3 regions of the Nonomuraea sp. NBC_00507 genome follow, and region 2 is predicted to be linked to each of the others. Evidence: predicted binding sites of a transcription regulator. Region 2 holds the regulator's gene; each other region holds the start of a gene.

Region 1 (10,226 bases), 4.0 Mb from region 2:
CGACCAGACCACGGTGGCCGGCCTGCTGGGCGACCACACGGCCCCGGAGGACCCGATGGTGGCGGCGGTCAAGGGCGACGCCAGGATGGCGGCGGTGCTCGAACGCGCCCTCTGGCTGCACATCGTGAAGCCGGAGGAGGGCTTGGTCTTCACCAAGGGCGCCTACCGCCACCGGGTGGCCGACTACGAGGTACGCGAGATCGTGGCGTCCCTGCGCGGCACCACCCGCTATCTCCCCGGCCGGGCGGCATTGGCGCAGCGGCTGGCCCATCTGGTCCTGGTCCGCATGGAGCAGCGCGGCGAATCGCCCGACGACCGGGTGCAGGACGCCGTGGCCAGATCGAAGCCGGTCAAACAACTCGTGGAAGCGGTCTGGCCGAAATTGACGCCGGAGCAGGTCCTTTATCGCCTGCTCTCGGATCCGGAATTTCTGGCAAAGGCAGCCTCTAAATCCGATTTGTCGCCTGACGAGCAAGAAATGCTTATCTGGCGGAAACCGTACCGGAGCTGGAAGTCCGCCAAATGGTCGGCCGCGGACGCCGCGCTCCTGGACGAGCTGCGCGATCTGATGGAACGCACGCCCTCGATCGGCCACCTGGTGGTCGACGAGGCCCAGGACCTCTCCGAAATGCAGCTGCGGGCGCTAGGCCGCCGCTGCCGCAACGGTTCGGCCACCGTGCTCGGCGACCTGGCTCAGGGCACGACGCCCTGGTCGACGAGCTCCTGGAAGTCCGTGCTCGAGCACCTGGGCCAGCGCGAGGGCGAGGTGACGGAGCTGACGCTCGGCTTCCGCGTGCCGAGGGAGGTCCTCGAGTACGCGGCCCGCCTGCTCCCCTCGATCGCCCCCGACCTGGCCGCCCCGCAGTCCCTGCGCCCCGGCCTGGGCTCGCTCTCCGTACGGCGGGGCGGCTCGGTCGCCGCGGTCGCCGCGGAGGCCCTCGCCAAGGAGGGTTCGATCGGCGTCATCGCCCCCGACACGCTGGTCGGCGAGGTCTCCAGCGCCTTGGCCGAGCTCCCGCACGCCGTGCTCGACCCCGACTCCACCGAGGAGCACCGTCTGCTGGTGGTCCCCGCGACCCTGGCCAAGGGTCTGGAGTACGACCATGTGATCGTCGTCGAGCCCGCGGACATCGTCGCTGCGGAGCCGCGCGGGCTGGCCCGGCTCTACGTGGTCCTGACCCGCGCGGTCACCTCGCTCACGGTCCTGCACGACAAGGCGCTGCCGGCGCAGCTGACGGCCTGACAGGCGGCGGGCACGGCCACTTCTAGGATGGCGGGCAGGAAGCTCTCTACCAAGGAGGATGCCGTGCCAGCACCGCTGCCACACGAATACCTGCCGTCGGTTCCCGCGCTCGTGGTCGAGAGCGACGACATTCAGGACGGCGAGCGGCTGAGCGACCTGCACGTCTTCAATGACTGGGGCATGCAGGGCCAGAACCTCTCGCCCCAGCTCCGCTGGTCAGGCGCGCCCGCCGAGACCCGCGGCTTCGCCGTCACCTGCTACGACCCGGACGCCCCCACAGGCAGCGGGTTCTGGCACTGGGTGCTGTTCGACCTGCCGGCCTCGGCGACCGAGCTGCCCACGGGCGCGGGCACCACCCCGGACTTCAAGGGACTGCCCGCGGGCGCCGTGCACGCCCGCAACGACTACGGTGCCAAGGAGTATGGCGGGTCGGCCCCGCCGCCCGGCGCCCCGCACCGCTACGTCTTCACCGTCCACGCGCTTGGCGTGGACAAACTGGGCGTGGACAGCGACGCGAGCCCCGCGGTGGTCGGCTTCAACATCACCGCCAACACCCTGGCCCGCGGCCACATCATTTCCCACTACGGGATCTGACGGAGCACCGGCGTTGCCAGAAAACGAAAAGAGCGGCCCGAAAAACCCGGGCCGCTCTTCGTTGCCGCGCGAAGAAAGGACCTAGAAGTCCATGTCGCCGCCGCCCGGCATGGCCGGAGCAGCGGGGGTCTTCTCGGGCTTCTCCGCGATGACGGCCTCGGTGGTGAGGAAGAGCGCCGCGATGGAGGCGGCGTTCTGCAGCGCGGAGCGCGTCACCTTGGCCGGGTCGAGGATGCCCGCCTCGAACATGTTGACGTACTCGCCCGTAGCGGCGTTCAGGCCCTCACCCGGGGTGAGGTTGCGAACGCGCTCGACCACGACGCCACCCTCGAGGCCGGCGTTGACCGCGATCTGCTTCAGGGGCTCCTCGAGCGCCTTCTTCACGATCGCGGCGCCCGTGGCCTCGTCACCGTTGAGCTCGAGCTTGTCGAACGCCTTGGCGCCGGCCTGCAGCAGCGCCACGCCACCGCCGGGGACGATGCCCTCCTCGACGGCCGCCTTGGCGTTGCGCACGGCGTCCTCGATGCGGTGCTTGCGCTCCTTGAGCTCGACCTCGGTGGCCGCACCGGCCTTGATGACGGCCACGCCGCCGGCCAGCTTGGCGAGGCGCTCCTGGAGCTTCTCGCGGTCGTAGTCGGAGTCGGTGCGCTCGATCTCGGCGCGGATCTCATTGACCCGGCCGGAGATCTGCTCGGCGTCACCGGCGCCGTCGACGATCGTGGTCTCGTCCTTGGTCACGACGATCTTGCGAGCCCGGCCGAGCAGGTCGAGGGTGGCGTTCTCCAGCTTGAGACCGACCTCCTCGGCGATGACCTGGCCACCGGTCAGGATGGCGATGTCGGCGAGCATGGCCTTGCGGCGGTCGCCGAAGCCCGGGGCCTTGACGGCCACGGAGCGGAACAGACCGCGGATCTTGTTGACGACCAGGGTGGCCAGGGCCTCGCCCTCGACGTCCTCAGCGATGATCAGCAGCGGCTTGCCGGACTGCACGACCTTGTCGAGCAGCGGCAGCAGGTCCTTGTTGGCGGAGACCTTGCTGTTGACGATCAGGATGTACGGGTCTTCGAGCACGGCCTCCATGCGGTCGGAGTCGGTCACGAAGTACATCGACGTCATGCCCTTGTCGAAGCGCATGCCCTCGGTGAGCTCGAGCTCCAGGCCGAAGGTGTTGCTCTCCTCGACGGTGATGACGCCTTCCTTGCCGACCTTGTCCATCGCCTCGGCGATGAGCGCGCCGATCTCGTTGTCGGCGGCGGAGATGGAGGCGGTGGAAGCGATCTGCTCCTTGGTCTCCACATCCTTGGCCAGCTTGGAGAGCTCCTCGCTGACGCGCTCGACGGCGGCCTCGATGCCCTTCTTCAAGGCCATCGGGTTGGCGCCGGCGGCCACGTTGCGCAGGCCCTCGCGCACCAGCGCCTGGGCGAGCACGGTGGCCGTGGTGGTGCCGTCGCCGGCTACGTCGTCAGTCTTCTTGGCGACTTCCTTGACCAGCTCGGCGCCGATCTTCTCCCACGGGTCCTCGAGCTCGATCTCCTTGGCGATGGATACACCATCGTTGGTGATCGTGGGAGCGCCCCACTTCTTCTCCAGCACGACGTTGCGGCCCTTGGGGCCCAGGGTCACCTTGACGGCGTCGGCGAGCTGGTTCATACCGCGCTCGAGACCGCGCCGGGCGTCCTCGTCAAACGCGATCATCTTGGCTGCCATAAGGCTAGACCTCCCAGATACAGGGTGGCTTGTCCTGGACCGAGCCGACGCCCGCGACGGCATGGGCCTGCATCTCCTTCGGCAGACCCCATCGTCTCGATCCGAGTTGCTGGCACTCTGCTGCACAGAGTGCCAACGAACTGTTTAGCACTCTACCCTGCCGAGTGCAAGCGAACGTCTACCCTCCTGCGGTTCCCGCCCTGGTCAGTCCGTCTGTACGGCGAGCCGCTCACCGTGCGGCTCGCCGTAGGTCGACGAAAGAATGGAGGCCGCCTCGCCCGGACTGCGTTGCCGTGCGATGCCGCCACCGGGTGCATACCAGTGACGTAAATCAGACCGCCCGGACAGACTCCGCCTGCGGTCCCTTCTGGCCCTGCGTGATCTCGAACTCGACGCGCTGCCCCTGTTCGAGTGCTCGGTACCCGTCCATCAGGATCGCTGAGTAATGGACGAATACATCCTTACCACCGTCTACCGCGATGAAGCCGTAGCCCTTGTCCGCGTTGAACCACTTGACGGTGCCCTGCGCCACTTCCGACTCCTCTTACTGGGCTTACAGATCTCGCCCATTCCACCGCGAGACCGTAATCGCATGACTTAACTGAAAATCAGCCAGACGATCGCCTCGACCATACCTGTGGCACGGGGTTTGGCAACAGAGTCAATCCGCAAACGACGCATTTCTTCGCAGAGTACCTTGTTCAACGTTGAATTAGTCGGGAAAAGGAGAAGGCGCCCACTAGGGGCGCCTTCCAATGATGTGACCTCTCGCACTCAACCGCCGGCGACCGCCGGGATGATGGAGATCTGAGTGCCCTCAGGGGCGGGAGTGTCGAGCCCCTCGGCGAAACGGACGTCCTCTTCTCCCACGTAAACGTTGACGAAACGCCGAATCTTGCCCGATTCATCAAGAATTCTCGCGCCGATCCCCGGGTAGTCGGAGTCGAGCTTGGCGAGCACGTCACGAAGCGTCGCGCCCTCGCCACTCACTTCCGCGTTCCCCCCGGTGTACGTGCGCAGGATCGTGGGGATCCGCACAGAAACGCTCATGGTTATCTTGCCTTTCCTGGTTGTCAGACAGCCGCGCGGAACGCGTCGAGAGAGGGCCGGATCACGGCGGTGGGCTGGGCGTCGTCGCCGGTGATGGCGTCGAGCGTCTTGAGCCCGTCACCGGTGTTGAGCACCACGGTCTCGGCCTCGGGATCGAGCCGCCCGCTCTCGGCGAGCTTCTTCAGCACGCCCACGGTAACCCCGCCCGCAGTCTCGGCGAAAATACCCTCCGTCGAGGCCAGAAGCTTGATGGCGGCCACGATCTCGGGGTCCGTGACGTCCTCGACGGCCCCTCCGGTGCGGCGAGCGATGTCGAGCACGTATGGCCCGTCGGCGGGGTTGCCGATGGCCAGCGACTTGGCGATGGTGTCCGGCTTGACCGGCTGGACGACGTCGTGCCCGGCCTTGTAGGCGGTGGAGACCGGCGAGCACCCGGCCGCCTGCGCCCCGAAGATCTTGTAGGGGGTGTCCTCGACCAGCCCCAGCGCCACCAGCTCCTTGAAGCCCTTGTCGATCTTCGTGAGCTGCGACCCGGAGGCGATGGGGATGATGATCTGCTCGGGCAGCCGCCACCCGAGCTGCTCGGCGATCTCGTACGCGAGCGTCTTGGAGCCCTCGGCGTAGTAGGGCCGCAGGTTGACGTTGACGAACCCCCACTTGTCGCCCAGAGGGTCACCGATCAGCTCCGAGCAGAACCTGTTGACCTCGTCGTAGGTCCCCTCGATCCCGATCAGCTTCCCGCCGAACACCCGGGCCATGGCGATCTTGGCGGCTTCGAGGTTGGCGGGGATGAACACGCAGGCGTCGAGCCCGGCCCGCGCCGCGGCGGCCGTGACCGCGCCCGCGAGGTTGCCCGTGGAGGAGCAGGAAAGCGTGTGGAAACCGAAGTTACGTGCCGCCTCGACGGCGATGGCCACCACCCGGTCCTTGAAGGAGTGGGTGGGGTTGCCGGAGTCGTCCTTCACGTACAGGGACTTCAGGCCGAGCGCCTGCCCGAGGTTGCCCGCCTTGACCAGCTTGGTCCAGCCGGGGTTCATGTTGGGCTTGGTGGCGACGTCGGCCGGCACGGGCAGCAGGGAGCGGTAGCGCCAGATGTTGGCGGGACCGGACTCGATGTCCGCGCGGGTCACGGCGCCGAATTCGTAGGCCGCTTCGAGCGGCCCGAAACACTCCAGACACGCGAAGCTGGGGCCGAGAGGGTAGCGCGTGCCGCACTCGCGGCAGGACAGAGCGACAGCAGGACCAAAGTCGAGCGACATGAAGCGAGGCCTTCCCTCATCTTCGCCCGCGGCCACCTTGACCGCGAACCGGAATTGGCACCTTGTCCCGGTCGGCCTCGCCCTGTCGCGAGTCACAAGCCGGGAGGGTTGCCGGGGCTTCGCAGGGCCGGTCCCTCCGCCCCTCTGGATGAGCAATATGCAGTTGTTGAAAGGGACTCTACCCGCTTAAGTAGGCGGAATTACCATCCGTCTCAGCATTCGAGACGGGCAGTCTCAGCGATAGTCCTCACCGAGCACACCCTGCACGTATTTCCTGGCCTGGTGAATGCGGGATTTGGCGGTGCCCAGCGGGATGCCGAGCTGCTCGGCCACCTCGTTGTAGTCGAGCTGGACGATGTCGCGCAACACCAGCGCCTGCGCCAGGTCGGGCTTGTCGGCTTCCAGCGCCTCCATCGCGTCGAGCAGGTCCAGCCGGGAGCCGGCGATCACGCTCACCCGCCGCACGTCGGGCTTCTGCACGGGCAGTTCCTCCGACGTCTGCTCCGCCGCCCGGCGCTTGAGCGATCGGTACGTGGTCCGCGCGCAGTTGGCGGTCACGATGTGCAGCCAGGTGCTGAACCTGGCCCGCCCCTCGAAGCGGCCGATGTTGCGGGCCACGGCCAGCAGGGTGTCCTGGGAGGCTTCCTCCGCGTCCTGGTGGTAGGGCAGGATCCGGGCGCAGTGGCGCATCACATCGGGCTCGATCCTGGCCAATAGCTCACCAAGCGCGCGATGATCTCCGGCTGCGGCGGATCGGGCGAGTTCCTCGGTTAGCTCATCAAGCGCCATAGCTGGGATCCTATGATCGAAGGGAGCCATGATGAACAGCGTCCTGGTCGCCTCCAACAGAGGGCCTGTCTCCTTCACCGTCTCCGACGACGGCGAGTTGACCATGAAACGTGGCGGGGGCGGGCTCGTCTCCGGGCTGTCCGGAGTGGCCAAGGAAGACGGCGTCCTGTGGGTTTGCGCGGCGCTGTCCGACGATGACCGCAGCGCCGTGCGGCTGTCTCCCGGCGGCAGGATCGACCAGGCCGGCTACGACACCGGGCCGCTACGGATGCTGGACATCCCGCCGGCCACCTTCCACCGCGCCTACAACGCCGTGGCCAACTCCACGTTGTGGTTCGTCAACCACCTGCTCTACGACATCCCCAACGCACCCAACTTCGGCACGCGGTTCGGGCGCGAGTGGGAGTCCTACCGTGACTACAACGGCGCGTTCGCGCTGGCCCTGGCCGAGGAGGCCGGGCACGGCGCACGGGTGATGGTGCAGGACTACCACCTGACGCTGACCCCGGCGATGCTCCGGGCCGAGCGGCCCGACCTGCGCATCGCCCACTTCAGCCACACCCCGTGGGCGCCGCCCGAATACTTCTCCCTGCTGCCCGACGAGGTGGTCGGCGAGGTCCTGGAGGGCATCCTGGGCGCCGATCACGCCGGGTTCCTGACAGGAAGGTGGGCGGGGGCGTTCATGGACTGCTGTGAAGCGCTGCTCGGCGCCGAGGTCGACCGGGTGGCCCACAGCGTCACGCACGAGGGCAGGACGACCAGGGTCGGCGTGCACAGTCTCGGCGTGGACGGCGCGGCGTTGTGGGACCGGGCCTGCGAGCCCGATGTCGAGTCCTACATGACCGCGATCAGGGATCAGGTCGGCGACCGCAAGCTGATCGTCCGCATCGACCGCACCGAGTTGTCGAAGAACATCGTGCGCGGCCTGGTCGCCTATGGCGAGTTCCTGGCCGCGCATCCCGAATGGCACGGGCGTGTGGTGCACCTGGCCTTCGCCTACCCGAGCCGGCACGACCTGCCCGAATACCGCGAATACACCGCCTCGGTGCAGCGCAGCGCTCAGGAGATCGAGAACGAGTTCGCCACCGAGGACTGGGACCCGCTGATCCTCAACGTCAACGACGACTACCCGCGGTCGCTGGCCGCCTACCGCATGGCCGACGTGTTGCTGGTCAACCCCATCCGCGACGGGATGAACCTGGTCGCCAAGGAGGGCCCGGTCCTCTCGGACAACTGCGCGCTGGTGCTCTCGCGCGAGGCGGGGGCGGCGGCTGAGCTGGGCCCGTACGCGATCATGGTGAACCCCTACGACATCAGCGGCACGGCCGCCGCCCTGCACGAGGCGCTCATCATGCCGGAGGACGAGCGCAGGCGGCGTCGCGACAAGTTGTGCGCGGCGGCCACCGCCCTGCCGCCCCAGAAGTGGCTGGCCGCCCAGCTCGACGCCCTGGATTAGCTCCAGTCCGCGTACTTGAGCGCGTCGGACAGGCCTGGCGTGTTCCACTGGTCCACGACCAGGATCTTGCTCTTCGGCAGATACCACTCGCGCTGCGTGAAGCGGGCCTTCGTACCGGCGCCTGAGTAGGACACGCAACGAGCCTGCCAGGCGTTGTAGACGGCCTTGTGCCCCTCGCCGACCTGGCGCAGGCCCCGCGTCACCTTCGGGCCGATGATCTCGCCCCACTTCTTGTTGACCGGGCAGGGCTGCACGTCGCTCGCCGTGTAGAAGGGCCTCTTGCCGGTGTAGGGGCCCCAGCCCTCCGCCCCGATCTTGATGTACTTGGGACCGAGGAGATAGAAGGCGTCACATTGGGGCGTGCCCCAGCCCTGCGGTTTGCCGCACTTGCCCGTGACGACCTGGACCACGTCGGCGCCGAAGCGGTGCACCTCCCACTGGATCGGAATGTAGAGGGTCAGGCCGTTGCGGAACTTCAGCGGCTGGGCGGGCGCGGCGGCGTTCGCGGGCAGCGCGGTGGTCAGGACAGTGGCCGCGGCGACGGCCGCGACGGCGAGGGAGCGCTTGGACATGCGCCCGACACTAGAGATCGCGACTTGCAGTTCACTCATGAACGACTGAACGCCGACGTGAGCTCCTCCAGCAGCGCGACCACCCCGTCCGGGCCGTCCACCACGATGTCGGCGCGCTCGGCCAGCTCGGCCACCTCCGCCGAGCCGCTGCACACGGTCACGCCGGGCAGCCCGGAGGCGCGTACGGCCTCGAACGCGGCCAGATCCCCCAGATCGTCGCCGGCGAAGAGAACGGACCTGGCGGCCCGCTCGGCCAGGAACAGGCTGAGCGCGTGCCCCTTGTCCATGCCCGGCGGCCGCAGCTCCAGCACCATGCGGCCGGGCTCGACCACCAGCCCGTGCTTGTCGGCCACCCGCGCCAGCGGCTCGCGCAGCGCGGCCAGCGCGCCTTCGGGGTCGGGGCTGCGTCTGGTGTGCACCGCGACGGCCCGGCCTTTGTCCTCGATCCGCACGCCGTCCAGCCCGAGATCGTCGAGCAGCAGCTGCAGCTCCGCCTCGGCCCGCGGCACGCCCGGCGGGGGCGGCGGCGCGGAGATCCGGCCGTTCTCCCAGCGCTCGAAGCCGTAGTGCCCGAGGATGACGAGCCCGGGCACGTCGGCCAGCCCCGGCCCCAGCTCCAGTGCGGTGGCCGGGGGGCGGCCCGTCACGATGGCGACGGCCAGGACGTGCGCGCCCAGCTCGGCGAGGACCGCGGGCGCCTTCGGGTGGATCACGGCGGTGGCGGGATCGGGCACGATGGGCGACAGCGTTCCGTCGAAGTCGAGCCCGATCACGGCGCCTGCCGGATCCTTCAAGATCGCTTCCATTCCAGGGATGTTCCTCACGCGGCTGCCGTACCCAGCCGGTCAGGGGCGCATGCCAAGCCTTCTTGCCGCACGGTCGCGCTGGCGGGTGGAGCGCAGCCTGCGCAGCCGCTTGACCAGCATGGGGTCCTGCTCGAGCGCCTCCGGCCTGTCGATCAACTCGCCGAGCAGCTGGTAGTAGCGGGTGGCGGAGAACCCGAAGGTCTCCTTGATGGCCTGCTCCTTCGCGCCCGCGTGGCGCCACCATTGGCGTTCGAAGGCGAGGAGCTCGAGATCGCGTTCTGTCAGGGGTTGGCGGGACGTTTCCTGGGCAGCATTGTCACCGCTGAGCGGTGCTCCCATGGTGTCCTCCTCGAAAGGGGCGTGCGACGATCTCGTCACACGCACGCGGCCCGAGCCAATCGTAATGTGCGGAGTGGTGCTGTTCACGGCGGATCGGGAGACGTACAGTCACGAAATGTGACCTCAGTAATCACCCTCCTCACCGACTATGGGCTCGAAGACGGGTATGTGGCGGCCTGTCATGGCGTGATTGCCGGGATCGCCCCGCAGGCGCGGGTGATCGACGTGTGTCACCTGATCCCCTCCGGGGACGTGCGGCGCGGCGCGGCGGTTCTCGCCCAGACCATCCCCTACCTGCCGGCCGGCATCCACATCGGCGCGGTCGATCCCGGCACGGGCGGCGCCAGGCGCGCGGTGGCGGTCGAGGCGGGCGACCGGGTGTTCATCGGCCCGGACAATGGGTTGCTGTCG
Region 2 (10,226 bases):
GATCGCGCCGCACCACGCCTCCTGGGGCCCGGCCGGCTCGAACGCGGCCGTGTCGATCCGCTCGCGCAGGCTCGGGGCGTGCTCGGCGATCGCCGCGAGCAGCGCGGGCCCCACGCCGGCCGGGTCCATCCGGGTGAGCGGCTCCAGAGGACCGCCCGGAATCGCCTCGACCAGGATCGAGGACGCCAGTCCCGCCCGCGTCAGCATCGGCATGCAGAAGATCTCACCGCAGGCCGGCGAGATGGTGGAGGACAAAGTCGTGCCGGCCCGCACCCCGTGGAACACGCCGGCGAACAACCTGCGCTGCGGCTCGTCGTACGGCGAACGCCCAGGATCACGCGGGAACAGCTCGGCCACCGAGCGCGGCCCCGCCGCCACCACCATGAGCTCGTGCTCCCGCGACCACCGATCCACCTGCGCCGCGTCCGGCTCCGTCCCCGTCACGACGATCTTCCCGCCCCTGCCGGCCAAGTCCTCCATGAGCGTGGGCAGCAGCAGCCGGGAATCCGCCACGCTGTACGGGTCCGCGATCCGCCCCGTGAACTCCAGCGGCGGCACGCCCTTGATCGAGATGCTCGCCGCGTCCACCAGGCATCCGGGGTCGGCGTAGTGCTCGCAACCCAGCTCCCGTTCCCGTGCCCGCATGCCGCCCGTCCTGGCGACCGCGCCGGGACGCCGCCCCGAACGCATGGCGTCCGCGTCGCCCACGCTGTACAGCGTCGTCTCCACCCCGAGCTGCCGCAGCCGCAGCGCGACGGTCAGCCCCGCGATCCCCGCGCCCACGATGCCGATGCCTGTCATGTCTCCCCCTCGGCTGGTGGACACCAGTGGACGCGAAGGCGCTTGAGACCGGCTTGGAGCACCCTTAACGGCCCGGCAGACTGGAGTAGTGCCATCCACCCTGCCTGACGGCGATCCCGTGCCCACCTCGGGCGAACTGCCCGACAGCGCCCTGAGCGGCCTCGGAGAGCGTCCGTTCGGCTTCTACGTCCACGTGCCGTTCTGCGTGACCCGCTGCGGCTACTGCGACTTCAACACCTACACCGCCGCCGAGCTGGGGCCGGGCGCCTCACACCGCGACTACGCGGACACGGCCGTCGAAGAGGTGCGCCTCGCCCGCCGCGTCCTGGGCGACGCCGAGCTGCCGGTGGAGACGGTGTTCTTCGGCGGCGGCACGCCCACCCTGCTGCCTCCCGAAGACCTGGCCAGGATCCTGGCCGCGATCGACTCCGAGTTCGGGCTGCGGCCGGACGCCGAGGTCACCACGGAGGCCAATCCCGAGTCCGTGGACCCCTCCTCCTTGGAGAAGCTCCGCCACGGGGGGTTCAACCGGATCAGCTTCGGCATGCAGAGCGCACGCGAGCACGTGCTCCAGGTCCTCGACCGCAGGCACACGCCGGGCCGGCCCGCCGCGGCCGTGCGGGAGGCGAGGGAGGCCGGGTTCGAGCACGTCAACCTGGATCTGATCTACAGCACGCCCGGCGAGTCCGACGACGACTGGCGGGCCTCCCTGGCCGCGGCGATCGAGGCCGGGCCCGACCACGTGTCGGCCTACTCGCTGATCGTCGAGGAGGGCACCAGGCTCGCCGCCAGGATCAGGCGCGGCGAGCTGCCGATGCCCGACGACGACGTGGCCGCCGACCGCTACCTGATCGCCGACCAGATGCTGGCCGAGGCCGGCTTCCGCTGGTACGAGGTGTCCAACTGGGCCACGTCCGACGAGGCGCGGTGCCGGCACAACCTGCTCTACTGGACCGGCGGCGACTGGTGGGCGGCCGGTCCGGGCGCGCACAGCCACGTCGGCGGCACCCGCTGGTGGAACGTCAAGCACCCGGCCGCCTACGCCCAGCGGCTGACCGCGCACACCTCGCCCGCGCACGCCCGCGAAGTGCTCGACGACGAGGCCCGCGCCGCCGAGCGGCTCATGCTGGAGCTGCGGCTGGCCTCCGGCTACCCGCTCGCCGAGGTCGCGCCGGGCGCGCGTACGGCCGTGGCCGGCGCGCTGGCGCGCGGGCTGCTCGAGCCCGAGTCGTTCAAGACGGGCCTGATGGTGCTCACGCTGCGAGGGCGCCTGCTGGCCGACGCCCTCATCAGGGACCTGCTCGTTTAGGTGATCAGGCGGATGGCGAACGGATAGCGGTAGTTCTGGCCCTTGTTCGTCGCCAGGGCGGCCTGGATGTGGAAGATCAGGGACAGGATCCAGACCACCGGCAGCATGAGGGCGCCGATGAAGACGATCACCAGGATGCCCGAGATGACATAGCCGATGAACATCGTGATCTGGAAGTTGAGCGCCTCGGCCGCCTGGTCCCTGACGTAGGGGGACTCGTCCTTCTTCATCAGGTAGATGACCAGCGGGCCGAGCCAGGAGGCGAGCAGGCCGAGCAGGTGCGCCAGCATGGCCATCGTGGTGTCGTCGCTGCCGGGTCGGGGGCCGAACCTGCCGGGGACGTACGGCTCGCCGGGGCCCTGAGCGTAGCCGTAGCCGGGCGGCTGCTGAGACGCCTGCCCGTAACCCGGCTGGGGCCCGTAACCGCCGGATTGCGGCTGACCGTAGCCGGGCGGCGGCTGCTGCCCATAGGACGGCGGCTGCTGCCCATAGGAGGGCTGCTGGCCGTAGCCGGGCTGCTGACCATAGCCATAGCCTGGCTGGGACCCCGGCTGCTGGCCGTAGCCGGGCTGGGAGCCGGGTTGTTGGCCGTAGCCGGGCTGGGAGCCGTAGCCGGGCTGCCCGCCGTACCCATAGCCCGGTTGTTGCGGGCCTGAGCCCTGGTCCTGTGGGATGTCCGAAGGGGACACCCGGCGCGTGGCGTCGTCGTCGGGCGGCGGGGGTTGCGACGGATCCTGGCTCATGGTGCCTCCGTAACGAAGTCGATGAGTTCCTCGACCCGGCCGAGCAACTCCGGCTCCAGGTCGGTAAAGGTCGAGACGGCGCCGAGAATGCGCCGCCACGCGTCCGCGGGCTCCATACGCCAGCCCAGGGCCGCGATCACGCCTTCCTTCCACGGCACGCCGCGCGGCACGTCGGGCCAGGCCGGAATGCGCAGAACGGACGGCTTGACCGCCTGCCAGATGTCGACGAACGGATGCCCCACCACGAGCACGTCCGGCGAGGTGATCTCGGCGGCGATCCTGCTCTCCTTGGAGCCGGGCACGAGATGGTCGACCAGCACCCCCAGCCGGCGTCCCGGCCCGGGGTCGAACTCGGCCACGATGGCCGGCAGATCGTCCACACCCTCCAGGTATTCGACCACGACCCCCTCGACGCGCAGGTCATGGCCCCAGATCTTCTCGACGAGGGCGGCGTCGTGCACGCCTTCCACGTAGATCCGGCTCTCCCTGGCCACCCGTGCCCGCAGCCCCTCCACGGCGATGGAGCCCGACGCGCTGCGCCTGGGCCCGGCGGGAGCGGCCGTGGGCCGTACGAGGGTCACGGGCTTGCCGTCCAGCAGGAACGCGGCCGGCGCCAGCGGGAACAACCGCCGCCTGCCGAACCGGTCCTCCAGCGTGACGGCCTCCTTGTCGCAGGCCACGACCGCGCCGCAGAAGCCGCTGTCGGCGTCCTCCACGACAAGGTCCGGCTCGGCGGCCACCTTAGGGATCTTGCCCTTGCCCGGCCGCCGCCAATTGCCTGCCAGCACATCGCCCTCGTACACACGGGGACCGTAGCAAATCACCCGCCGACCGCAAGGCGCTTGCGCGCAGAGCTACGGCGCATCAGGACGACGATGGTGGCGATGATCGCGATGAGGATTCCCGCGCCGGGGACCAGGAACAGCGCGGCGGCCCCGCCGGCGACTCCGCCCGCCGCGGAGGCGACCGGCTTGCCGACGCCGTACTTGACGTCCGCAGTCTCCTGGTTGGTGCAGGTCAACTGGTAGTCGCCCTTGCTCGGCGCATTGATCACGAGGATCTGCTCCCAGGTCACGCTGCCGACGGTGAGCGACTGGCTGCCGCTGGTCTCGGCGAGCTTGGCCTGGCCGGAACCGCCGGAGATCTGGCACTCGTAGTTGATCCGCGTGGTGGTGGCGACGTAGACGGCCGGCTTGTCCGCCGGGTCGACGGTCACGGTGATGCTCTCACCCGACGAGAACGTCTTGGTGGGGGCCAGGTCGGTCACGCTGCCGAGCACCCCGCCGACGAAGATGACGACGCCGACGATCCCGCAGATGACGGCGAGGCCCCAGGCCGCCGTCACCCACCACAGGCTGGGCTTTACGGCTTTGGAATCGATTTGTGGGGGGAATTGGGGCTGTTGGCCGTATTGTCCGTACTGAGGTTGTCCGTACTGAGGCGGCGGGCCGTACTGGGCGGACGGGCTCCCGTACTGCTGCTGCGGTGGCGGAGGCGCGCCGTACTGCGGCTGCTGGCCGTAGCCGGGCTGGGGTCCGTACCCGGGCTGGGAGCCGGGCTGCTGGCCGTAGCCAGGCTGGGAGCCCGGTTGGGGTCCGTAGCCGGGCTGTGGCGATGGTGGCTGGCCGTAGTAGGGATCCTGCCCTGGAGGCGGCCCGTACGACGGAGGTTGAGAATTGTCCGACATGTCGGCAAGTCTGGGCCCTGTCGCTTGTAAGACGCTAGCAACAGGATGGGAGTCGGCGTTATCGCACCTTGTGGGCGAGAGCCGTACACTTGGCACTCGGGAACACAGAGTGCTAGACACTTCGTTCCTGAAAGCAGAGGGCAGGAGGTGAGCACGTGCTCGACGATCGGAAATTGGCGGTGCTCCGCGCCATTGTCGAAGACTACGTGTCCACCAACGAACCGGTGGGCTCCAAGGCACTGGCCGAGCGCCACAACCTGAGGGTCTCCCCGGCCACGGTCAGGAACGACATGGCCGCGCTGGAGGAAGAGGGCTACATCACACAGCCGCACACCAGCGCGGGACGCGTGCCGACGGACAAGGGATACCGCCTGTTCGTCGACCGGCTCTCGCAGATCAAGCCGCTGTCGGGAGCCGAGCGCAGGGCGATCGAGACCTTCCTCGCCGGCGCGGTGGACCTCGACGACGTGGTCACCCGCACGGTGCGGCTGCTCGCGCAGCTGACCAGGCAGGTCGCGGTCGTGCAATACCCGACGCTGACGCGCTCGACGGTCCGGCACGTGGAGCTGGTGCCGCTCAACGACCGGCGGGTCATGCTCGTGCTGATCACCAACACCGGCCGCGTCGAGCAGCGCGTGATCGAGCTGCCCGAGGTGGTGGAGGACACCCGCATCGCGCACCTGCGCGCGGTGCTCAACGCCTGCCTCGACGGCTGCGGTCTGAGTAACGTGCCCGAGCTGGTCGCCGACCTGCCGGAGCGCCTGCCCGTCGAGGACCGGCCCGCGGTGGCGACGATCCTGTCGGTGCTGCTGGAGACCCTGGTGGAGCGGCACGACGAGAAGATCGTGTTCGCCGGCGCGGCCAACCTCGCCGGCGCCGACTTCTCCACGGGCCTGCGTGACGTGCTGGAGGCGCTGGAGGAGCAGGTCGTGCTCATGCGGCTGCTCGGCGAGACGTCCTCGGACACCCCCTCTGCGCTCACCGTCCGCATCGGTTCGGAAAACCCTTACCTACGCGGCACATCCGTCGTCGCGACCGGATACGGTTCTGGCGACAACCAACTGGCCAGGCTCGGTGTGCTGGGCCCCACCAGGATGGACTATCCCGTGACGATGGGCGCCGTGCGTGCGGTGGCTCGCTACGTCAGCCAGATCTTGGCTGCATCATAAGAGGTCGATAAGTGGCAAACAGCGACTACTACGCCACCCTCGGGGTGCGCCGTGACGCCAGTCAGGACGAGATCAAGAAGGCTTACCGCCGCCTCGCCCGCGAGCTGCACCCCGACGTGAACCCCGATCCTGAGACCCAGGAGCGGTTCAAAGAGATCACGCAGGCCTATGAGGTGCTGTCAGACCCGAACAAGCGCCAGATGTACGACCTGGGCGGCGACCCCTTCGCCGGCGCGGGAGCAGGCGCGGGCGCCGGGGGCTTCGGAGCGGGCTTCCCGTTCAGCGACATCATGGACGCCTTCTTCGGCTCGGCGGCCGGCACCCGAGGGCCCCGCTCGCGGGCACGCCGGGGCCGCCACGCCACCATCCGCGTCGAGCTCGACCTGCGCGAGACGGCCTTCGGCACCACCCGCGAGCTGGTCGTCGACACGGCCGTGCTCTGCGAGGTCTGCCACGGGGCCGGCGCCGCGCCGGGCACGCACCCCGACACCTGCGACATGTGCAACGGGCGCGGCGAGATCTCCCAGGTCACCCGCTCGTTCCTGGGCCAGGTCATGACGTCGCGGCCATGCCCCCAGTGCGGCGGCTTCGGCACCATCATCCGCCACCCCTGCCAGGAGTGCTCAGGTGACGGCCGGGTGCGCACCCGCCGTACGATCAAGGTCCGCATCCCCGCGGGCGTCGAGGACGGCACCCACATCCAGCTCGCCGGCGAGGGCGAGGTCGGCCCCGGCGGAGGCCCGCCCGGAGACCTGTTCCTGGAGATCGTCGAGCGGGCCCACGAGATCTTCGAACGCCGCGGTGACGACCTCCACTGCACCGTCCAGATCCCCATGACGGCCGCCGCGCTCGGCACCGTGCTCGTTGTCGAGACGCTCGACGGCGCCGAGGAGGTCGACGTTCGCCCCGGCACCCAGTCCGGCCAGGTCATCACCATGTACGGACGCGGCGTGCAGCGGCTCAACGAGTCCGGCAGAGGCGACCTGCTGATCCACGTCAACGTCGAGACCCCGACGCGGCTCGACACCGCGCAGGAGGACCTGCTGAAGGAGCTGGCCAAGCAGCGGGGCGAGGAGCGGCCGCCGGGCAAGTTCGCGCCCGGGCAGCAGGGCTTCTTCTCGCGCCTGCGCGACGCGTTCAACGGCCGGTGACCGTACCCGTCTTCCTCTCAGAGGAGCTCGACGGACCCGAGCTGACGCTCGGTGGGCCCGAGGGCCGGCACGCGGCGTCCGTGCGCCGCCTGCGGGCCGGCGAGCGCGTCGATCTCACCGACGGAGCCGGTGCGGTCGCCGAATGCGTCGTCCGCGAGGTCCTCAAGGACGCGCTCAGGCTGGACGTGCTGGCCCGCTACCGGGTCGAGGCGCCCCAGCCGCGGCTCGTCGTCGTCCAGGGACTGCCCAAGGGCGACCGGGGCGAGCTGGCGGTCGAGATGATGACCGAGGCGGGCGTGGACGCGATCGTCCCCTGGTCGGCCGCGCGCAGCATCACCCAATGGAAGGGCGACAGGGTCGCCAAAGGGCTCGCCCGGTGGCGCTCCACCGCGCGTGAGGCGGGCAAGCAGGCACGCAGGTTCCATTTGCCCGAGGTGACCGAGCTCGCCTCCACCGCGCGGGTCGAGGCGCTGCTGGCCGGCGCGGCGCTGGGGCTGGTGCTGCACGAGGAGGCGGCCGAGCCGCTGTCCGGCGTCCAGTTGCCCGCCGGAGGCGACATCGTGGTGGTCGTGGGGCCGGAAGGGGGCGTCTCGGAGGAGGAACTGGCCAGGTTCCAGGCGGCCAAGGCCGTGCCTGTGCTCCTCGGGCCCACGGTTCTGCGGACCTCCACGGCGGGGGTGGCGGCGGCGGCCGTGCTGCTCGCGCGTACCGGACGCTGGTGAACGCCCCATAGCGCTCAGAAGACGCGCTATGTCTCAAGATGCTCAATCGTCTCGTAAACATCTCAAGGCGCTCAGCCGACTCGTAACGTCTCGCGCGCTCAGTCGGCTCGTGAGGTCTCAGGGCGCCGGCTCGTGACGTCTCAGGGGCGCTCACATGGCTCGTGACGTCTCAGGGTGCTCAGTCGGCTCGTGAACGTCTCACGGCGTCTGAGAGGCGTCCACGAGCGGGCTGGCCAGTTCGGTGGGCGCGTCGGTGGCGTCGTCGGGCGGGCACTCCTCCAGCGGGCACGCCGACGGCTGCGTGGTCGGATCCTCGTCCGACGGCGTCGGCGTGGGGGAGGCCGTCGGGCAGTCCTCGGCCGTCTCGGCCTCGGAGGGGCACGGCGTGGACGTGGGCTTGGGGCTCTTCGACGGCCTGCTGGTCGAGTTCGCCGTCTTCGCCGGTCGCGGTGACGGGGTGTCCGGGGGAACCACGGCCGGGTTCCGGTCGGCGGTCGGCTCCGGGGGCGGCGGCTGCTGGGAGCGGGTCGTGGAGGAGTTGGACGGGACCTTGGAGGAGGTCTCGTTCTCCACTGGCTGGACGCTCTGCTGTTCGATGATCTGCGAGCGCAGCCCAGGAACGGCCATCACGATGGCCCCCGCCACGAGGACAGCACTGGCGGCGGCCGCGCCCGCACGCCACCAGAACAGGTTACGTACGCCGCGCCGCTCGATCCGGGCGCGGATGATCTCCAGTCCGTCCGGCGAGGGCACGACCGCGTCCGCCTCCGCGCGGAGCGCACGGCGAAGAAGGTCGCCGTGCTCGTCGGGGGGCTGGGTCATGACATTTTCTCCAGGACGGATCGCAAAGCGGCCATGCCACGTGCGGTGTGGCTCTTGACCGCGCCCTTGCTGATGCCCATGGCGTGGGCTATCTCAGCTTCGGACAGATCACCGTAATACCGCAGGACCAGTGCTTCTCTCTGTCGGGTCGGCAGGGCACGTAACGCCTCGATGACGGCGGAGCGTTCCAGCTCGCCGATCGCGCCGTTCTCGGCGCTCGGGGCGTCCGGCAAGCCCTTGGGAGCGTACTTCTCGACGACCGCGCGGTGGCGCAGCACGGACCGGGACCGGTTGACGACGGATTGACGGAGGTAGGCAAGTGCTTTGTCGGGGTCACGCAGCCTACGCCAGGCGCCATGGATGGCGACGAACGCATCCTGCACGACCTCCTCAGCGGTAGCTATGTCGCGCACGAGCAACACAGCCAGACGCACCAATGACCGAAAATGCGCACTGTACAGCGCGGTAACGGCCATGTCGGCATCCCACCCGACTGGCACCGCCCCCATCGACCTGTCGGCCAGAAGGGTTTCGGTGGTCACATCAGTGGGACGCGCGGCCTTCCCAGAGGGTTTACGCTCTTCCGGTTCTTGAGGTTTCCCCGGTTCCTTAGGGTGCATTACGCCAGTCGTGTCCTCGCCAGGTGGCGCTCGCCCGACCCTGAATCGTCTTTTGTTCTGAAGTGTCGCACACACACCCTAACCGCGCGGATCTTCTCACGCACGACACTGACGATTACCGATTCGCAACGGACTCGCTAACGGGAGGGGTCTCGATAGGGTGCTGCTGTGAACGAGTGTCTCTTCTGCAAAATCGTCGCCAAGGAGATCCCGGCCGAGATCGTCTATGAAAGCGGCAGGACTCTGGCGTTCCGCGACGTCAATCCGCAGGCTCCCACGCACGTGCTGGTGATCCCGAAGGGACACCACGCCAACGCGGCGGTGCTGGCCGACGCGGACGACGGGCTGGCCGACGACGTACTGAAGACCGCCCACGCGGTGGCCGTGCAGGAAGGTGTGGCCGACACCGGATACCGGGTCGTCTTCAACACCGGCCCGGGCGCCGGCCAGACCGTTTTCCACGTGCACGCCCACGTCCTGGGCGGGCGCGACCTCACCTGGCCTCCAGGGTGATATTGAGGAGAGCAATCCGCCGGGCCCCGGATACGATGGGCGGAGAAGCACACCGAAAGAGACCGGGAGGCATCAGGCCACTGGCCTGCCCATGTCCGAACTACACGAATCCCGACGCACGGCACCTCCCTCGCGCACACAAGCCAAGGTGCTGATTCCGGACGAATACCCGATGGTCAGCCTCCTCGGCTCCCGTGATGAGCTGCTACGCGTCATCGAGGGTGCTTTCAGGGCCGACATCCACGTACGGGGCAACGAGATCACCGTCACCGGCAGCCCCGACGAGAGCGGCACCGTAGTGCGGCTCTTCGAGGAGCTCGTCGAGGTGCTGCGCAGCGGCGGCGAGCTCACCCCCGACGCGGTCGAGCGCAGCATCGCCATGCTCCGCATGACCTCCGACCGCCCCGCCGAAGTGCTCTCCCTCGACATCCTGTCCTCGCGCGGGCGCACGATCAGGCCGAAGACCGTCAATCAGAAGCGCTACGTCGACGCCATCGACAAGCACACGGTCGTCTTCGGCATCGGCCCGGCCGGCACCGGCAAGACCTATCTCGCCATGGCCAAGGCCGTGCGGGCGCTGCAGGAGAAGCGGGTCAACCGGATCATCCTCACCCGCCCCGCCGTCGAGGCGGGGGAGCGGCTGGGATTCCTGCCCGGCACGCTCTACGAGAAGATCGATCCCTACCTGC
Region 3 (10,226 bases), 1.8 Mb from region 2:
GACGAGGACGACATGAACGGACCCGAGGACGCGGTGCCGGACGAGCGGCTGCGCCTGGTCTTCATGTGCTGCCACCCGGCGCTGGCGCAAGAGGCGCAGCTGGCGCTCACCCTCAGGCTGGTGTGCGGGGTGTCCACCGGGGACATCGCCCGCGCGTTCCTGGTGCCGGAGACGACGATGGCCGCCCGGCTGACCCGGGCGAAGAAGAAGATCTCGGTCGCCAGGATCCCGTACCGGGTGCCGGGCGCGGCGGCGTTGCCCGACCGGCTGCGCGGGGTGCTCGGTGTGATCCATCTGCTCTTCACCACCGGGTACACCGCGCCGTCGGGCGCGTCGCTCATGCGTACGGACCTGATGGACCAGGCGCTGCACCTCGCGCGCATGCTGCGCGAGTTGATGCCCGACGAGCGGGAGGTGTGGGGGCTGCTCGCCCTGCTGCTGGTCACCGACGCCCGGCGGGCCACCAGGGTGGACTCCCGCGGCCGGTTGCTGCGGCTGGAGGAGCAGGATCGGTCGCGATGGAACCGGACCGCGATCGCCGAGGCGCACGAGCTGATCGTGGGCGGCCTGCGCGGCGGGCGGCCGGGGCGCTATGTGCTGCAGGCCGCGATCGCGTCCCTGTACGCCGAGGCGTCGGCTTACGACCGGACGGACTGGCCGCAGATCGTGACCTTGTACGACGAGCTGCTGAAGGTATGGCCGTCCCCGGTGGTGGCGCTGAACCGCACGGTGGCCCTGGCCCGCGTCTGCGGCCCGGCGCAGGCTCTCGCCGAGGTGGAGGAGCTGGAGAAGGACACCCGCCTCGCGGGATACCAGTATCTGCCCGCGATCAAGGCGGACCTGCTGCGCGAGCTCGGCCGCACCGAGGAGGCGTCGGCCGCGTACCGGAAGGCACTGGAGCTCACCACGAACGAGGCCGAGCGGGAGTTCCTGACCGGACGCCTCGCGGAGCTCCGGTAGAACGCCGTACGGCCCGCGTCCCATGCGCATGGGACGCGGGCCGTACGACGGACGGACGGGTCAGTGGCCGTGGCCGTGACCGTGGCCCTGGCCGGCGGCCGGGGCCTCCTCCTCGGGCTTGTCCACCACGAGCACCTCGGTGGTGAGCAGCATGCCCGCGATCGAGGCCGCGTTCTGCACGGCCGACCGCGTGACCTTCACCGGGTCGATGACGCCCTGGTCGAGCAGGTTGCCGTATTCGCCGGTCGCGGCGTTGAGGCCGTGACCAGGCTGCAGCTCGGCAATCTTGTGGGTGACCACGTAGCCCTCGAGACCGGCGTTCTCGGCGATCCAGCGGGCCGGCTCGACCAGCGCGCGGCGGACCACGCCGACACCCGTGGCCTCGTCGCCCGACAGACCGAGGTCGTCGAGGTCCTTGGAGACGTGGATGAGCGCGGAGCCACCGCCGGAGACGATGCCCTCCTCGATCGCGGCGCGCGTCGCGGAGATCGCGTCCTCGAGGCGGTGCTTCTTCTCCTTGAGCTCGACCTCGGTGGCGGCGCCGACACGCAGCACGCACACACCGCCGGCGAGCTTGGCCAGACGCTCCTGCAGCTTCTCGCGGTCCCAGTCGGAGTCGGACTGCTCGATGGCGAGCCTGATCTCCTTGACGCGGTCCTCGATGGCCTGCTGGTCACCGGCGCCGTCGACGATGGTCGTGGCGTCCTTGGTAACCACGATGCGGCGGGCCTGGCCGAGCACCTCGAGACCGACATGCTCCAGCTTGAGACCGACCTCCTCGCTGACGACCTGGCCGCCGGTGAGGATGGCCATGTCCTGCAGCATCGCCTTGCGGCGGTCGCCGAAGCTCGGGGCCTTGACGCCCACGGAGGTGAACGTGCCGCGGATCTTGTTGGTGACCAGGACGGCCAGGGCCTCGCCCTCGACGTCCTCGGCCACCACGAGCAGCGGCTTCTTCGTCTGGGCGATCTTCTCCAGCAGCGGCAGGAAGTCCGCGATGGAGGAGATCTTGCTCTGGGTGAGCAGGATGTAGGCGTCCTCCAGGACGGACTCCATCCGCTCGGGGTCGGTCACCATGTAGGCCGACAGGTAGCCCTTGTCGAACTGCATGCCCTCGGTGAACTCGAGCTCCATGCCCATGGCGTTGGACTCTTCGACGGTGAGGACACCGTCCTTGCCCACCTTGTCGAACGCCTCGGCGATCAGGTCGCCGATCTGCGCGTCCTGAGCGGAGATCGTGGCGACATTCGCGATCTCCTTCTTGTCCTCGACCGGGCGGGCGCTGGCGAGCAGCTTGTCGCTCATCTCCTTGGCGGCCTTGTCGATGCCGCGCTTGAGCGACAGCGGCGAGGCGCCGGCGGCGACGTTGCGCAGGCCCTCGCGGACCATGGCCTGGGCCAGGACGGTCGCGGTGGTGGTGCCGTCACCCGCGATGTCGTTGGTCTTGGTCGCCACTTCCTTGGCGAGCTGGGCGCCGAGGTTTTCGTAACGCTCCTCCAGCTCGATCTCACGAGCGATGGTCACACCATCGTTCGTGATCGTCGGCGCACCGAACTTCTTGTCGATGACGACGTTGCGGCCACGCGGGCCGAGGGTTACCTTCACGGCGTCCGCGAGGGCGTTGACGCCGCGCTCAAGCGCGCGGCGGGCGTCCTCGTCGAACTCCAGGATCTTCGCCATTGCTGAAAGTCCTCTCCTAGCGTCGAAAGCCCCGGTCGCCCTGAAGAGCGCCCGGGGCTCGACACATCCGGCTTACTTCTCGATGATCGCGAGAACATCGCGGGCGGAGAGCACGAGGTACTCCTCGCCGCCGTACTTGACCTCGGTGCCGCCGTACTTGCTGTAGAGGACGATGTCGCCCTCCGAGACGTCGAGCGGAATCCGCTTGTCTCCGTCCTCGTCCCAGTTGCCAGGGCCCACCGCGAGGACCTTGCCCTCCTGCGGCTTCTCCTTGGCGGTGTCTGGAATGACCAGACCGGAAGCGGTCGTCTGCTCAGCCTCAAGCGGCTGAACCACGATGCGGTCGCCGAGCGGCTTAACGGGAACCTTAGTGGCGGTCGTCACGATCGGACCTCCCCTTCAGATATGAATGATCTAGAAGAGGCGACCAGCTGGGCCTGCCGTCGCGGGTGTCAGACCTGCCTCGTCGCACGTTGGCACTCTCAAGGTGAGAGTGCCAACAGGAAACATATGCAAGAGGGGCTTGACAGTCAACACGAACGCGTCTGCTCAGAGCGATCAGGCCTCATTCGGCGTACGAACCCCGCGTGAGGTCGGCCAGGATGCCGGGCCGGACGGGGCTCCAGCCGAGGGCCTGGCGGGTGCGCGCCGCGCCGACCCGCTGGCTGATCGACAGCGCGTGCGCGAAGCCCTCCCCGAGCAGCTCGGCGGCCTCCTCGAGCGGCCAGGGCTCGGCCGCCTCCTTGACGCCGGCCGACCTGGCCGCCGCCTCGGCCACGGCGGCCACGGGCACGGCCTCCTCGCTGACGGCGTGGTAGACGGTCGCCACGCCCTTCTCGACCGCGGTCACGATCAGCTCGGCCAGGTCATCCACGTGCACGAACGTCCACGTCGGCGCCTCGCCGCCGGCCGAGACGTACACGCCGGTCCCGCGCTGGGCGGCCTGGCCGCGCAGCAGCGCCGGGATGCCCGCGCCGCGCCCGTGCACGACGCCGGGGCGCACCACGGAGCCGCCGCCGTCGAGTATCAGCCGCTCCACCTCGTGCCGGTACGCCACGAGCGGAATCGGATTCGCCGGGCTGTCCTCGTCCGCGCCGTCGGTCTCGCCGAGCACCCAAACGCCGCTCACATAGACGACCCTCTTGCCCGACCCGGCCAGAGCGGCGATGGTCGCCAGGTCGGTGCCCTGCTCGCCGGTCAACTGGCCCGCGTGCACGATCGCGTCGATGTCGGGGGTGATCGCGGCCTGCAGGGTCAAGGCGTCCGCCAGGTCTCCGTGCCGCTCCTCGGCCGCGGCCGGCACCCGTCTGGCTCCGCCGGCCGCGGGCCGTACGAACGCCGCCACCTCATGACCCCGCTCGATCAGCCGCTCCACCACGGCCGCGCCGATGTAGCCCGTTGCCCCAGCGACCAGCACCTTCATTGTCCCACCTCAAAAATTTCGACATTGAACATTTCCACGCAGAAGGTATAACACGCCGTCAAACATTTCAATGTCGTACGATTAGCCGCATGGACGACGTGGTCGACGCGATGCTCGGACAGTGGGCGTGCGCCCGGCCCGACGTCGACGTGTCCCCGCTGGGTGTGATCGGCCGGGTGTCGCGGGCGTCACGGCTGCTGGAGCGGGGGGTCAAGGAGTTCCTGGCCGAGCACGGGCTGGAGGCGTGGGAGTTCGACATGCTGACCACGCTGCTCAGGAGCGGCGATGACGCCACCATGTGCATGAAGGACGTGTCGGCGGCCGCCATGATCAGCCCGGGCGCGCTCACCAACCGAATGGACCGCCTGGTGGAGCGCGGCCTGGTGGAGCGCCGGCCGGCGCCGGACAACCGCAGGATGACGCTGGTCACGCTGACGGACGAGGGGCGGCGGGTGGCCAACGACCTGCTGGAGCGGCACACGGCCAACGAGGACCACCTGCTGTCCGGGCTCTCCGCCCCCGACCGCGACGCCCTGGCCGGCCTTCTCCGCAAGCTCCTCCTCTCCCTCGGCGACACCGCACCCGTGTGACATGGCCGCGCCCCGAGGTCGCGGGAGCCGTCTCGAGGGGTCTCGAGGGCGCGATAACGTCGTGTGACGTGGACCTCGACGCGTTCAACGAGCTGCTGACGACGCGCGGCCAACGGGCGCTGGCCGAGGCCGGTGAGCTCACCGGCGCGGACCCGGTCGCCGCCGCCACGAAGCTGCGCAAAACGTACGACGCCCCCCTCACCTCGGCCGCGCTGACCCAGGCCGGCCTGCGAGAACGCGCCAAGGCCAAATTCGGCGAGGACGCCCGGGGGATGTACTTCACGCACCATGGCCTGGAGCAGTCCACACGGGCGGAGGTGGCGGAGCACCGCGCCCGCCGCCTGGCCGGGGCCTCGGTCGTCGACGCCTGCTGCGGCATCGGCGGCGACTTCCTGGCACTGGCCCGCGCCGGCTGCACGGTGACGGCCGTGGACATCGACCCCCTGACGGTCGCCGTGGCCAGAGCCAACGCCGAGGCGCTCGGGCTGGCCGACCGGGTGACGGTGACCATTGGGGATGCGGCCGCCGTCCGGCCGGAGGACTACGACGTGCTGTTCGCCGACCCGGCACGGCGGACGAGCCGGGGCAGGACGTTCGACCCCCTGGCTTACTCGCCGCCCTGGCCCGTGGTGCTCGGCCTGGTCTCCAGGGCCGAGCGGGCCTGCCTCAAGGTCGCACCGGGCATCCCGTACGAGTTCATCCCGGCGCAGGCCGAGGCCGAGTGGGTCTCGTACAAGCGCGAGGTCAAGGAGGCCAGCCTCTGGACCGGGACCGGGGAGCGGCCGACCCGCCGCGCCACGCTGCTGCCCGGCGGTCACACCCTGACCTCCGCCGACGTCAGGGCCCCGGTCGGCGCGATGGGACGCTACATCTACGAGCCTGACGGCGCCGCCATCCGGGCTCACCTCGTGGGCGAAGTGGCTGAGCTGGTCGGCGGCCGCCTGCTCGATCCGCTGGTGGCGTACATCGCGGCCGACGAGCCGGTGGACACCCCATGGGCCTCGAGATACGAAGTCGAGGACATCATGCCGTTCTCGCTGAAAAAGCTACGTGCGGCCCTCCGTGAACGGCAAATTGGAAATGTCACCATCAAAAAACGCGCCTCCGCCCTCGACATCGAGCGCCTGCGCCAAGATCTGCGACTCAATGGGGAAAAGTCGGCAGTAATCATCTTGACGCGGATCATGGCGCGGCCATATGCCCTCATCTGCGACACCTCCCCACCTGCCTGAACAGGGAAACCGGCCATTCTTGCGTTAACCGCGATCTTTCAATTTCAGCCCTGACGGACCTTGATCGAAAGGCTAAGGTGGACGGGCGGGAGTTCTCCCCCGAATGCGGTTACCCGCGTTCTCGCCTTTTCATCTGCAAACCGGACCTACCCCACCGCTGCGCGGCAGACCGTCGGCGACGCGAAGGAGCCTTTCGGTGGACAATTCCAATCACACCACCCTTCTTCTTCAGGCAGGAGGCCACTCCCCCATCTCCGAAAGGATGCGCGACCTGCTCCAGCGCGCCGCCCAGGATCACGTCTACGAGCAGCGCACGCAGGGCGCCGTGCTCGACGAGATCCGCCAGCGGCTCGAGGGCATGGAGTGGCTGCTTCGCGAGGTACGCGAGCGCGAGCTGGGCGGTCTGAGCGGCACCCTGGAGTCGGTCAACGGGCGGCTGGAGGACATCACCATCAAGCCGCCGATGTGGGCGGAGGGCCTGGCCCAGCACGTGGAGGCGGTGCGCGACCACGTCGACGCCGTCGACGAGCGCGTGGGCCAACGCCTGCAGTCCGTGCTCGACACCACCGATGGCATCACCAAGGGCATGTCCGATTTCGCCACACTGCTGGCCGGCCTCAACGCCAGCATGGAAGCCGCCGCCAGCCGCTTCACCAGACTCGACAAGTCGGTGGCCGAGCTCGTCACTCGGACCGACCGGGTGGAGTCGGCGGTCGGCGCGCTGTCCGAGGACGTCAACGATCGGCTGGCCGGCGCGGTCGAGCAATTGGCCGGCAAGGTAGACGCGGCCGAGCAGCGCCTGACGACCCGCCTGGAGGCGACCGGCGAGCACCTGACCTCCCGGCTGGACGAGACCGACCAGAGCCTCACCCTCAGGCTCGACGACACCCACCACCGCCTGACCACCAAACTGGACGAGGCCGACCGCCGCCTCACCACCAAGCTCGACGAGACCGACGAGCGGCTCACGGCCCGGTTGGAGGAGAGCCACCGGCACCTGTCCGCCCGGCTCGAGGAGGCGGACCAGCAGCTGTCAGGCCGCCTCGACGCGGCGGACGAGCGGCTGTCCGGCCGGCTCGACGCGGCGGACGAGCGGCTCACCGCACGCCTCAAGGAGGCCGACGCGCAGCTCAACGACCGCCTGACCGACGTCGAGCAGCGCCTCACCACCCGGCTCGACGAGACCGACCAGCACCTGGCCGTGCAGCTCGGCGAGAGCGAGCAACGCCTGGCCGTGCAACTCGGCGAGAGCGAGCAGCGCCTGACGGCCAGGCTCGACGGCGTGGACTCCAGGCTCGATCGGGTCGAGGGAAGGTTGCACGGGCTCGACACCAAGCTCACAGGGTTCGACACCAAGCTCACGGGGTTCGACACCAAGCTCACGGGGTTCGACGGCCGGCTGGAGTCCGCCGACGAGTGCCTGGCCGACATCGACGCCAGGCTCGACGGCCTCGACGGCAGGATGGGCGGCGTCGACAAGCGGCTCGGGGGCATGGACGGCCGGCTCGGCGCGGTGGACGAGCGGCTGGGCACCATGGACGGCCACCTGGGCAGGCACGATGACCGTTTCGACAGGCTCGACGTACGCATCGACACCCGCTTCACCGCGCTGGACGAGCGCGTGGCCGCCACCGACCAGCGCCTGGGCGAGACCGCCACGCGCAACGAGGGCCGCTTCAACCGGCTCGACAGCCAGATGGACGCCATGGACGAGCGGCTCAGCGAGGCCGAGGAGCACCTGAGCGACCGCTTCGACGCGATCGACGGCCACCTCAGCGGGCTCGACACCCGCTTCAACGGCCTCGCCACCCACATGAACGGCCTGGCCACCCGCGCCGAGCAGGCCGGCGCTCATCTGGAGGCGGTGGACGACCGCATCGAGGCCGTCAACCAGCGTGTGGGGCGGCTCCCCGCGGCCCTGGGCTCCGAGCTGCAGTCGCAGGCAGGCGAGCAGGCCGCACGCCTGGCCGCGGCCGCCGACACGCTGACCGACCTCGTCAGGTCCCGTCCCGACCGCGACGAGCTGGCCCAGACGGTCACCGGCATCGTCGAGCCCGCGGCCACCGACCTCACCAAGCGCCTGAGCGCCCTGGAGGAGACGATGCTGGTCCTGGCCGAGGCGCTGCTGCGCCCCAGCAGGTCCAAGGACTGAGTGCCGGTCTGCGCTCGCGCGCCCTGGGCGTGCGGGCGTCAGACGTGGACCGTGGTGATCGGCAGGGAGGAGTCAGCCGGGATCTCCAGGCTCGACGGCGCGACACCGGCCACGACCAGGTCAGAGCCCAGCGCCGCGACCATGGCCCCGTTGTCGGTGCACAGCCCGGGACGGGGCACCCGCAGCCGCACTCCGGCCGCGTCGCACCGCTCCTGGGCCAGCGCCCGCAGCCGGGAGTTGGCCGCCACGCCGCCCCCGATCAGCAGGTCCGCCACGTCGTACTTCCGGCACGCCTGCAGCGCCTTGCGGGTCAGCACGTCCACCACGGCCTCCTGGAAGGAGGCGGCCACGTCCGGCACGTGGATGGACGCGCCCGCCCTTTCGCGGGCCTCGATCCAGCGAGCCACGGCCGTCTTGAGCCCGGAGAAGGAGAAGTCGAGCGTGCCGTCGTCGATCTTGCCGCGCGGGAAGGCGATCGCCGTGCCGGAGCCCTCGCGGGCGGCCCGGTCGATGTGCGGGCCGCCGGGGAACGGCAGTCCCAGCACCCGCGCCACCTTGTCGAACGCCTCCCCGGCCGCGTCGTCCACGGTGGAACCGAGCGAGATCACGTCCTCGGCCACGTCAGGCACGAGCAGCAGCGACGAATGACCGCCGGAGACCAGCATGGCGATGCACGGCTTGGGCAGCGGGCCGTGCTCCAGCTGGTCGACGGCGACATGGGCGGCCAGGTGGTTGACGCCGTAGAGCGGGACGCCGAGGCCGAACGCGTAGGATTTGGCCGCCGCGACCCCGACCAGCAGCGCGCCCGCCAGCCCAGGACCGGCCGTGACGGCGATGGCGTCGAGGTCGGTGAGCTTGAGCCCGGAGGCGGCCAGCGCGGCCTCCACGGTCGGCGTCATGGCTTCCAGATGGGCGCGGGAGGCGACCTCGGGCACCACGCCGCCGAACCTGGCGTGCTCCTCCATGCTGGAGGCAATGGTGTTGGCCAGCAGCGTGTGGCCCCTGACGATGCCGATGCCGGTCTCGTCACAGGACGTCTCGATGCCCAGGACCAGTGGTTCGTCAGCCATCCAGGTTCCTTCTCATCATGATCGCATCGGTGCCGTCGTCGTAGTAGCGGCGGCGGGTGCCGATCTCCTCGAAACCGAAATGCCGGTAGACGGCCTGTGCGCGCGGGTTGTCGGCGCGTACTTCGAGGAAGATCTCCCGCGCTCCCCTGCGGCTCGCCTCGGCCAGCAGCTCGGTCAGCATCGCGCTGCCGATGCCGGTGCCCTGGTGCTTCTCCAGCACCGCGATGGTCTGCACGTCGGCCTGGTCGGCCGCGGCGGCGAGCCCGGCGTAGGCGACGATCTCGTCATCGACCAGCGCCACCACGTAGTGGCGTGAGCGCGGCATGTCGGCCAGCTCGCCGCGCATCATGCTCTCGCTCCACGCGTCGAGCGGAAACGTGGCCCGCTCGATCTCCATGACGGCCGGCAGGTCGGCCTCGGTCATCGGCCGGAGCTTCACGCCGTCACCCTCTTGGGCGCCCCTGGCACCACGGCGTCGGGCCGGCGTAGATAGATCGGGCGGGGCGGGTCGAGCGGAGTGCCCTCCGCGAGCCGCTCGGCCGCGAGGGACGCCAGGGCCCCGGCGTACGGGTACGGCGGACCGGCGCTCTGCCCGAAAGCCTCGGGATAGAGCTCGGCACCGGCTCCCACCACCGACAGCCCCTCCGCCGGCACCTGCGCGGGCCGCTCCACGAACGGCCCGTCGAGCCTGGTGCGCATGTCCGCGTAGCGGGCCCAGAACACCTCTTTGCGCCGCGCGTCGGTGGCCACCAGGAACGGCTCGGCGAGCCCGCTGCCGTAGGCGACCGCGTCGAGCGTGCACATGCCGTACGCGGGCACGCCCAGCGTTGTGGCGAGCCCCTGAGCGGTCATCAGCCCGACGCGCAGCCCGGTGTAGGGCCCCGGGCCGCTGCCCGCCACGATGGCCGTCACGTCGCGCAGTGTCGCGCGCGCCTCGCCCAGCACCCGCTCGATGGTGGGGACGAGCAGCTCGCCGTGGCGCCGGGCGTCGATCGTCGTGGACTCGGCGAGCACGCGCTCCCCGTCGTGGAGCGCGGCGGTGACGGCAGGCGTCGCGGTATCAAAGGCCAGGACCAGCACGACTGTTTAGCCTACCTGCAGGAGCCGTCTCAACCGGCC

The links. The regulator HrcA, encoded in region 2, represses chaperone genes, less so after heat shock. The targets are predictions, from matches to a motif close to TTGGCACTCTCNNNNNGAGAGTGCCAA.
Region 1: a site for HrcA is predicted at 3,654-3,680, ahead of groL (chaperonin GroEL). Genes of this name have one in related genera too.
Region 3: a site for HrcA is predicted at 3,114-3,140, ahead of groES (co-chaperone GroES). Genes of this name have one in related genera too.

What each region holds. Positions count from the first base shown of each region.
Region 1 covers NZ_CP107853.1:2,414,688-2,424,913, reverse strand. Annotated here, with positions in the region: gene OHA25_RS12300 (HelD family protein) at 1-1,243, shown strand, start outside; gene OHA25_RS12295 (YbhB/YbcL family Raf kinase inhibitor-like protein) at 1,307-1,837, shown strand; gene groL (chaperonin GroEL) at 1,919-3,544, opposite strand; gene OHA25_RS12285 (cold-shock protein) at 3,876-4,076, opposite strand; gene OHA25_RS12280 (MoaD/ThiS family protein) at 4,319-4,594, opposite strand; gene thrC (threonine synthase) at 4,618-5,853, opposite strand; SAM riboswitch class I at 5,867-6,008, opposite strand; gene OHA25_RS12270 (RNA polymerase sigma factor) at 6,088-6,642, opposite strand; gene OHA25_RS12265 (alpha,alpha-trehalose-phosphate synthase (UDP-forming)) at 6,674-8,098, shown strand; gene OHA25_RS12260 (hypothetical protein) at 8,095-8,670, opposite strand; gene otsB (trehalose-phosphatase) at 8,706-9,476, opposite strand; gene OHA25_RS12250 (DUF3263 domain-containing protein) at 9,516-9,815, opposite strand; gene OHA25_RS12245 (SAM hydrolase/SAM-dependent halogenase family protein) at 9,933-10,226, shown strand, end outside.
Region 2 covers NZ_CP107853.1:11,080,263-11,090,488, reverse strand. Annotated here, with positions in the region: gene OHA25_RS52885 (styrene monooxygenase/indole monooxygenase family protein) at 1-801, opposite strand, end outside; gene hemW (radical SAM family heme chaperone HemW) at 890-2,110, shown strand; gene OHA25_RS52875 (DUF4870 domain-containing protein) at 2,107-2,853, opposite strand; gene OHA25_RS52870 (DUF3097 domain-containing protein) at 2,850-3,656, opposite strand; gene OHA25_RS52865 (hypothetical protein) at 3,674-4,198, opposite strand; gene hrcA (heat-inducible transcriptional repressor HrcA) at 4,696-5,709, shown strand; gene dnaJ (molecular chaperone DnaJ) at 5,721-6,860, shown strand; gene OHA25_RS52850 (16S rRNA (uracil(1498)-N(3))-methyltransferase) at 6,857-7,582, shown strand; gene OHA25_RS52845 (hypothetical protein) at 7,781-8,404, opposite strand; gene OHA25_RS52840 (SigE family RNA polymerase sigma factor) at 8,401-8,913, opposite strand; gene OHA25_RS52835 (histidine triad nucleotide-binding protein) at 9,193-9,537, shown strand; gene OHA25_RS52830 (PhoH family protein) at 9,629-10,226, shown strand, end outside.
Region 3 covers NZ_CP107853.1:142,947-153,172, forward strand. Annotated here, with positions in the region: gene OHA25_RS00620 (RNA polymerase sigma factor) at 1-960, shown strand, start outside; gene groL (chaperonin GroEL) at 1,021-2,640, opposite strand; gene groES (co-chaperone GroES) at 2,713-3,024, opposite strand; gene OHA25_RS00635 (NAD-dependent epimerase/dehydratase family protein) at 3,206-4,063, opposite strand; gene OHA25_RS00640 (MarR family winged helix-turn-helix transcriptional regulator) at 4,153-4,653, shown strand; gene OHA25_RS00645 (class I SAM-dependent methyltransferase) at 4,722-5,885, shown strand; gene OHA25_RS00650 (hypothetical protein) at 6,082-8,037, shown strand; gene tsaD (tRNA (adenosine(37)-N6)-threonylcarbamoyltransferase complex transferase subunit TsaD) at 8,076-9,107, opposite strand; gene rimI (ribosomal protein S18-alanine N-acetyltransferase) at 9,100-9,531, opposite strand; gene tsaB (tRNA (adenosine(37)-N6)-threonylcarbamoyltransferase complex dimerization subunit type 1 TsaB) at 9,543-10,187, opposite strand.